2 regions of the Bifidobacterium sp. W8114 genome follow, and region 1 is predicted to be linked to the other one. Evidence: riboswitches for the same ligand, from Rfam matches in the RefSeq annotation. Region 1 holds a riboswitch; the other holds the start of a gene.

Region 1 (4,384 bases):
AATCCTGGTCGTATCTGGAAAGCTCGATCAGGTTCCTATCGGGGTCCCTGACATACACCGAGGTGATGGTCCCATGCGCGCCGGCCCGTTCGACCGGACCTATATAGTCGACACGATGCTTATGAAGCGCGGCAACCACATCATCCAGCGAATCCTCCACGAGCAGACACAAATCAGCCGAGCCAGGCGTAGGCCTATCCACCTTGGGTCAATCTCATGGCCGGCCTCGTGAATGTTGATCTTCTGCTGGCCGAATTTCAGTGCTAACCGCCCATCGCCGAACGCCTGCACCTGCATGCCCAGCACATCACGGTAAAACGCGCAGGTCGCGTCGACATCCCGTACTGTGATGACCAGATGATCCAAAGCAGTGACTCTCATTCCCTCAACTCCCATCGCTGAATAACCCAAAAGGCAGCCTAGGCACACACATGCGAAAAAATGGCATTGAGGGTCAGCAAAAAACGATCCGTTGTCACAACAGATAAGACCCATACCAGAGCCAAGAAGAAACCAATCGGGTGAAAGCTCGACGATAGACCCATGCAAAAAACGAATACCAACATATAAGCAATCGGTATTATACATATCACTTCGAGAGCCCTAGACTGTTGCCGTTCACATCCAAGATGGAAGTGAATCTGCGCATGCCGGCTGGCGCCAGGGGGTCTTGGGCGATCATACAGTCAGCAAGGAAGGGAACAGCATGGCCACAAAGCAAACAGCAGGAAGAAAGCAGTTGGGCGAATTCGCTCCTCAGTTCGCAGCTCTGAATGACGATGTTCTATTCGGCGAAGTCTGGGATGATGAACAAGCACTGTCCGCGCACGACAGAAGCATGATCACCATAGGCGCATTGATTGCCATGGGTAGCACAGAACAGCTCGACGCTCACCTGAACATCGGGAAAAAGAACGGTATCACCAAGGACGAGATAGCAGCGGAAATCACCCATCTGGCCTTCTACGCAGGCTGGCCGAAGGCCTGGTCGGCTTTCAACCGCGCCAAGCAAATCTGGCAAATGACGGCTGAAGGTGATTAAAGCATGAAGCAAAACGCCAAGACGGCGGTCCTGGTCTTCCACCCCCATATGGAACCTCACGGATCAATGCCCGCCTGATGCGGGAAGCCAAGGGCATGATGATGAGGGTATCCTGGTCCGGGACGAATATGCTGCCTTGCGCTCAGGCCAAATCGACATTCCTGGCGAGCAAGCATTCGTCAAAGGCTGTGACCGTCTGGTATGGCAGTTTCCCATGTATTGGTACAGCTGCCCTCCGCTGCTCAAGGAGTGGGAAGACCTGGTGCTCACCTACGGATGGGCCTATGGTACCCATGACGATGCCATGAAAGGCAAGGAACTCATGCTTGCCGTCTCGGTCGGCTCTGCTGGAGAGAACTATGACCATGAGGGTGAATTCGGCTATACAGTGGACGAGCTCCTGGCTCCGTTCAAAGCTACCAGCAATCTCATCGGAACTATCTATCGGAAGTCTTTCATTCTGACCGGCGTTAGCTCAGGCATGAGCGACCAGAGCCTGGAAAAGGCAGCCAAGGATTATTTGAGCTGTCTGCAAGACGACTGGCCAGCACAATAGGCCTCAGCGACAATCTCTGACGTCAAGACGAGGGCGCCCACACTGGAATCTTCAGGTGCGGGTGCCCTTTTCTTATCGGCTCAGCGGACCTCAGTCACTGTGTATAAAATATCCCGTGCAGACGTGTAGCCTCCTCAGGCGTATCCACATCAACAAGAATGAGCGGCCCTCCCGTATCCATAGCCCTGATGTCATGCATATCGTCATCATCAAGACTGAAAATCTACAATATTGTGGTTCTCGTGAATCCGTTCCTCATGCACGGATTTCGGGATGGCGCATATCCTCTGCCGGGTCAGCCAACGCAATACCATCTGGGCCGGGGTCTTGCTATGGGGCTGACCAATACGTCTAAGGACAGGATTATCGAAAATACCCCGACGACCATCAGTCAGAAGTGCCCAGGCCGTGGGTACGCCCCCCCTGCTCGGCCATGACCTTTCGAAGTGGGATCTGCTGGGTGAAAGGATGCAGCTCTATCTGATGGACTATGGGAGCGATTCTGCTGGAAAGAATCAAATCGATCAGCCGGTCAGGCAGGAAATTGCAGACTCCAATGCCACGAACTCGGCCTTGCTCGTACAGATCTTCCATGCGCTGTCGTCTCCTTGGTGATGCCCTCCTGCAATCTAACAAAGTGTGGGAAAACAGTACAATACCTGCAGTATATGGCTGCCCATTCATCTTCTGCATATGCGGCGCATCAGACCTTCGGCCCCCTGACAGTGGTGCTCCGGTGTCTTCCGGAAGCATCCCTTCCCCGAACGAGAGGCGCCGTACCCGGATTGACGACGACGCTCATTGGGTAACTCGTGGAAGGATGTGGTTGGTTTGTTCATGCCGATTCAACTTATTGGATTTTTACTGCTGCTCATGGCCTTTGCTTCGCGGCAACTGCTAGGTCTGCCCGGCAGCAGTAAAGTCAACCTTGTTTTGAACCTTGCCGGCGCAAGCTTGCTGGCAGTCGATGCCCTGTCTAACCGGCAGCGGACCTTTCTGCCCTCGAATGCGGATGGGCTTTGGTTGCGCTATACGCCTTCACCCGTTCCTACTCAAAAAGCAAGTTACTTACGACCAAGAATTGCAGCTCAGCGACAAGGCAAGGGCAAGGCATCTGCATCCAGCTTATAGAAGCGAAGCTGACTGTCTGCAAAGTTGCTAAGTACACAGAGATTGATCTGAACTCACCTTATGTTTTTACGGGGCGAACCGACCAAGAGACTTCATTGGTCTGCCCAGCCGACATTGTTCCCAGCCAGACCCTGGAACGCAGCGACGGCTGGCGGGCCTTCCGCATCCAAGGTATTCTCGATTTTTCGCTCATTGGCATCATGGCGCCGATTGCAACAATTCTGGCAGACAAGGGCATAGGTATTTTCGCCGTCTCCACTGCAACACAGACTATGTCCTTACCAAGACCGATGACTTCCCTGCCGCCCTGGGTGCCCTCGACAAGTCAGGATATACAATCTTCTGATTGACACACAGCAGCATAGCGGCACAAAATACTCCTTCTGCAGAAAGAACGTGCTGAGGAATAAAAAGACGTGAGAGTGAAAAAGCAGCATAGCCAAGAGTCGAAGTTTAGAATATGACCGCTGATACTGCACGTCCATAAACAAACGTCTTTCGTCTTTGAATACACTGCAACGAATCCAGCACTTCACCCGCAAAAGTCGATATCAAAATGATGCTGACTTAGTGCTGGTCAATGCCACTTTTACGAGAAAAGGACACATACACTGGCCTCAACGGAGGTTGCTTCCTGAAAATGGGCAGGCCGCCAGATGACCTGCCACAAGTAAAGGGGAAGAACAAGCCTGGAGGGTCAGATGAGCAACAATCGAAACGAGCATGCGAATAAGAACCAAGGCAGGCATGAGGAATCGCGGATGCCCGATAACCAGCAAAAGAGGTACGAGGGCAACTCCTCGCGGAGCAACGGCACCCGGGAAAGTTCCCAACAATCAACAATGAATGACAAGAACCGCATGCCAAAACCAGTGGAGAATACGAACGTCAGAAAGGAAAGCCCGACAGAAAATGCCCCCAAGCCTGCATCAGGACAAACAGGCGAGAAGGAAGGCAGGGATTCATCCAGCAAGAACGCCGAACATGGCAAACCTGAAACGGAAAATAAGCAGGAACAGGCTCTAACCGCCAGCCATGTGCAAGCCGGCCATCCAGACAAAGGGCATAGCCCCTCCCCTGACGACAAGCCGAATCAACCCAGTAAGCCTGTCGACAAGCCATCTCAGCCGACGAGCGTTGCCAGCTTACCTAAACCGCACAAGGCGAAGAACCATGATTCCTTCTATCTTGGCCTGGCCTCGGCAGTCCTGGTCGCGGCTCTGGGCCTCAGCCTAAGCACCATGCCGATCTTCTTCTCCCTGCCTCTTGCCGCTGTCCTCTTCGGAATCGGCATCTGGCTCCTCTCCTACGCCAGCTTCAAGTCTCCCGGCAAACCAGAGGAAGAAGGAACGGAGGCGGACAGGCACACCAGGACGGTAGTTGTGGCGACGGTCCTTCTGGTTCTGCAGACCTTCATCATGGATGTCTTTATCTTCACCCGCATGGGAACAGTCGGCAAACATCAGAACGCCATCGTCATAGCCTGGATCATCGCCAGCATGATCGAGACCCTAGCAGCCTTCGCCCTTATCTACCATCACAATCCACTGCAGTCCAAGCCAAAGGACCCTGCGGCGAACGATCAACACGAAGGAAAGGAATAAGGCACTGCGGCGAGCATGGATCTGAAATGGCACGGAAGGCCAGAAAGGCCA
Region 2 (4,384 bases), on a different contig from region 1:
CCGACTGACTCGAATCACTGCAATCAAACCGCTAGTTTGCTCGAAATTTTATCCACTTCATAGATACATAGATAATCGCGTGCTGAACCGCTTAAAGATTGACTTGTCATAAAGACGAGACCCATCTCTGAGCATCCAGCATGTACTTGTCGTATTGACCGTGTCGGTCAATACGACAAGGAATTGCCCGTTGATGTATATTTCACAAACAGCGACTGACGAAATCAGTGCTTGGCAAGACCACTCAATTACACATCGCGGACCCAACAATTAAAGCTCACAACCGATCATTCGCCTATAGCGCCTTGCAGAATAGCTATGGGCGAGCGTCTCAATGCAGGCCGCGCCGTCAGCATGGTCGCCAGCGACCCGACGACGATGATCGGCAACCCGCAGATAAGGAAAAACTGCCAAGGAAAAACTACGGACAGACTGTGTATAAGGGGCCAGTAGACCATAGCTGTGCTCAGTCCGACCAGTCCGGTGCCGCCTGCTGCGATGATAATGCCTGTAGTCATCACGATGGTGCCGTCCAATGTGGATATAGCAGTAAGCTGCTGCGGTTTTGCCCCAGCGATTGACAGGAGCGCCAGATCGAGGTCACGATCCCGAGCGGCGATAGCGAACCCCGCGATCACGCCGACCAGGGCGACCAGCAGCGCTGCCCAGAAACCATAGAGCAACTCCAGGGTTCCTCCCGATGTGACATTCTCTATTCCCGGTACCTTGTTCATGGCGATGGTACTGGTGCCTCCAGCAGCCAACAGACCGCCAACCAGAAACATACAGGCAGTCAGAGCTATAACTGTTGAGCCGAATGTAGTGTCTCGACTCCTGACCACAGCCTGTGAACGCGCTATCCGCCAGACGGCAGACGATGACGGCACCAGAGCAGTCCAGAGTTGAGTGGCCCTGCCTATAACCGGCCCACCAGCGCGAGCCAAGGCTATCAGAAGCAGGAGAATGGCGAAAAGCGGTCCACTTCCAACGGCACTTATGACCGCCTGGACTTGCTTAGGATCCAAGGGCCCAGAGCCGCTGTGCGAAAGATAGGCAAAGACAGGCAACGGCAACAGCAGCAAGGCCAGCCCAAGAAAAAGGGATACAAGACCACGTCCATGTCGGGGCCGGTCAATCGATTCGCTCTCCTCAGCACGGCGCACCACCCGGACAGGTGTCGTCTTTCCCAAATCCCGCAATGTCCGGATGGTCGCCAAGACGGCCGTGGCCAATCCCACCGCAAGACCGGTCGAGGCAGACCTGGGAAAACCGCGCCAGGTAAAAGCAAAATGTACCGGCATTCGCATCCCGGTGGAATACCAATCGAGGATCCTTCCAGCCAGCGCAGGTGAAAGAGCCACGGCAACAAGGGAGGCCGGCAGAACCAGAATGATCACCTGCAAAAGTGTAAGTAGCAGGATCTGCTTAGGAGTGGCTCCCAACAGCGAGATAAGGGCCAGGCCTCGCCGACGTTGGCGAATTGATGCTTGCAGTGTCTGCTTGATCACCAGGCAGCCGAGCACAATGACCGTGAGGAAGACCAGACTCAGGGCCGAAGCCAGACTCTTGGCAGGATCCCTGGTCTTGACCGACAGACCCTGGTAATAGCTGTTGACTCCCATACTCACACTCATGGCGCAGAGCAGGGTTTGGGTAACCACAAGAACGATAAAGACGCCAGCCCAGATGCCACTATTGGCTTTCAGGTCACGCAAGGCCCAAGTCATGTTTCATTCACCTGCCACATCCTCGTGCGTACATTCTGCTATCCACCTCTATGTATATGAATAGCCGATCTGCGCGGAAGATAACATCCGGCAAACCCCTGATTCGCCCCTGAATCAACCCCGATTCCTTCTCGCAATGGACCGTCGACCACTCCCCTGCTTAGTCCGCCTTCAGAGTCGCCTCCCGTGCTACTCTGATACCCAGAATCCAATGCAGGTTCCCGGACGATGGTCAAGTACCCGGACAGCGACAAGACTTGCCGAAAGGGAACCATGTCCTCGTGGATCGTACTCATATTCGCTGGCATCTGTGAATCGGTCTGGGCCACCGCCCTGGGCAAGTCTCAGGGTTTTACCAAAATCGTCCCTGACATCGTTTTTATTGTGGGACTGATTCTCAGCATGATGGGTCTGGCCTTTGCCATGCGCAGCATCCCTACCAGCACGGCCTACGCGGTCTGGGTAGGCATCGGAGCTGCCTTGACTGTCATATACGCCATGGCTACGGGCTCGGAGCCTGTTTCGCTGGCTCGCATTCTGCTCATCATTAGCTTGGTCGCCTGCGTGGTCGGGCTCAAGATCGTCAATTAAGAATTGACACCCAACAAAGCAGATACACCTCAGCAACAAATAAAATCAAGAGTACAGGAATCGCCATCATGACCACAACAATACGGCAATGCACATCAGATGATGCCATGCTGATACGTTCCTTGGGCATGACCACCTTCCGCGACACCTTCGCCGCCGACAACAGCCAAGAGAACATGGAAGACTACCTCCGGCACTCCTTCTCCCCCGAATTGGTCAAGTCGAAACTGTCCGAACCTGAATCCGTTTTTCTGCTCGCCAGCGTGGACGGCACGCCCGCAGCCTACATGCAGCTCAACACCGGGAAGGCCCAAACAGAGCAGTTCGGCGACACATCCATGGAGATCGAGCGGCTATATGTTCTATCGGACTTCAAGCATCGCGGGTTGGGCACCCTGCTGGTCAATCAAGCCTTCAAACGTGCCAGGACTCAGAATTTGAACAAAATCTGGCTGGGCGTATGGGAACACAATGAGCCCGCCCAACGTTTCTACCAAGCCATGGGCTTCAAACGGACCGGGGAACACACCTTCACCTTGGGCGAGGAACTACAGACCGACTGGATCATGACCGCAGCAGTCAGTTGAAGGATACGTCTGTACAACCAAACAACGCCAGCGAATCTGAGACAATCCAAGGGAAACCATGACTGGCCAGAATCCGCCCATCAGCGGAGTAAGTAGGTAATTCCTCATGACATCCTCCGTGCACACCGATCAGGGTTGCGTCGAAGAGGCAGCCCGTCATATTTCCTTGGTAACACAGGCACCGCGGACTTCGACCTGAAGCTACGCATCGTAAGAGTTGAAGGGACAGCCATCGACTGGACCGTTGACAGGAACCAGCCCTGCTACGACTACATTGAAGTGGGCGTCTTTCATGCCAGTCTTCAAACGGTTCTCCGACCTGACACCAACCAGGTACCGGTCCAGCTTTTCCCTGCGACACTACAACAACGTCTGAAGTATTTAGACTGAAAGCATGAGAATCGTCATACAGCGGGTCAGCCATGCCCGGGTCGATGTGGTCGACGAGCAAGGGCAGCCAGATCCTGATTTTAAACCCCAAAGCATTGGCAAGGGACTCTTGCTGCTGGTGGCCGTCCAGGATGGCGACGGAGCTGACCAGGTCAACTATGCCGTCCGCAAGCTGACCCGGATGCGCATCTTCCCCGACGAGGAAGGCCGGATGAACCGGTCGGTCCTGGACTGCGGCGGATCCATCCTCTCCATCTCCCAGTTCACTCTTTACGCGGATCTGCGGCGCGGCAATCGACCCAGTTTCATGGCTGCGGGCGAACCCCAACACGCTCAAAGCGTCTGGCAAAATCTGAACCAGGCACTGGCCGCGACCGGTGTGCCAGTTGCCGTCGGACAATTCGGCGCCCATATGCGGGTGGATATGGTCAACGACGGCCCGGTGACCATCCTGCTGGACACTGACAGGTTGATGAAGACGGCAGCTCCTGCAGCGACTATTTGACGATTGGCCGCAGGGGCGCCGACACATCCAGCTGATGCTTGTCGCCGATCTTGGATGGATCGTTGATGATCTTGTCGACCACGGCCTGCTTGAGCTTCAGGTCGGAGCCGTCGCCCCAGATGATGACATGTTTGCCCTGGTCCAGCTCGGTGGTGATGGAGTCCTGGGTTTCCGCAGTCACCTTGGTCACCGAATGACGCATGGCCTCAGGCATGGTCGACAGAATCCGCAGAGTCTGTCTGACCGCCTGATCCTGCTGGGCACGCTTCACGGTGGCCACCTGGATGACCGGCACCCCGTGCACCGGTTTGGACACGGTGTTGAGCACCCTCCCCTGTCTGTCTACGGCCGTCAGTTTGTCCTGCGCATCCTTGAAGACCGCAGTGGGCTCCTGGGCATCGAAGGTCACCTCCAGACCGTGCGGAAAACTCTTGCGGACCTCGGCATCGGTCACCCCGGCCATGCCGCTGATCTCCTCCTCGACGCCATTGGTGGAAATCAACAGCAGCGAGCGATCTCCCTGATGGGCCACGATTGAGGCCACCCGATCGTTGGACACCCAGGCATTGCCGCCGCTGACACTG

The links. A riboswitch is a leader RNA that binds a small molecule or an ion and turns the genes downstream of it on or off. The one in region 1 is predicted to bind guanidine.
Region 2: it holds a riboswitch for guanidine, as region 1 does, so the genes downstream of both, H3T89_RS07010 (DMT family transporter) here and H3T89_RS00695 (hypothetical protein) in region 1, are expected to answer to the same signal.

The regions. Positions count from the first base shown of each region.
Region 1 is NZ_JACFRA010000001.1:161,564-165,947, reverse strand. Features, by position in the region: gene H3T89_RS08835 (hypothetical protein) at 1-202, opposite strand, end outside; partial or broken gene H3T89_RS09095 (VOC family protein) at 286-381, opposite strand; gene H3T89_RS00710 (carboxymuconolactone decarboxylase family protein) at 707-1,042, shown strand; gene H3T89_RS00705 (NAD(P)H-dependent oxidoreductase) at 1,179-1,598, shown strand; gene H3T89_RS09150 (aldo/keto reductase) at 1,808-1,972, opposite strand; gene H3T89_RS00700 (hypothetical protein) at 1,986-2,192, opposite strand; guanidine-III (ykkC-III) riboswitch at 2,339-2,399, shown strand; gene H3T89_RS00695 (hypothetical protein) at 2,430-2,729, shown strand; gene H3T89_RS09145 (ACT domain-containing protein) at 2,618-3,079, shown strand; gene H3T89_RS00685 (hypothetical protein) at 3,431-4,333, shown strand.
Region 2 is NZ_JACFRA010000004.1:221,247-225,630, forward strand. Features, by position in the region: gene H3T89_RS07005 (FtsX-like permease family protein) at 288-1,727, opposite strand; guanidine-III (ykkC-III) riboswitch at 1,929-1,992, shown strand; gene H3T89_RS07010 (DMT family transporter) at 2,001-2,318, shown strand; gene H3T89_RS07015 (GNAT family N-acetyltransferase) at 2,387-2,905, shown strand; gene dtd (D-aminoacyl-tRNA deacylase) at 3,300-3,800, shown strand; gene H3T89_RS09120 (cell division protein FtsQ/DivIB) at 3,793-4,384, opposite strand, start outside.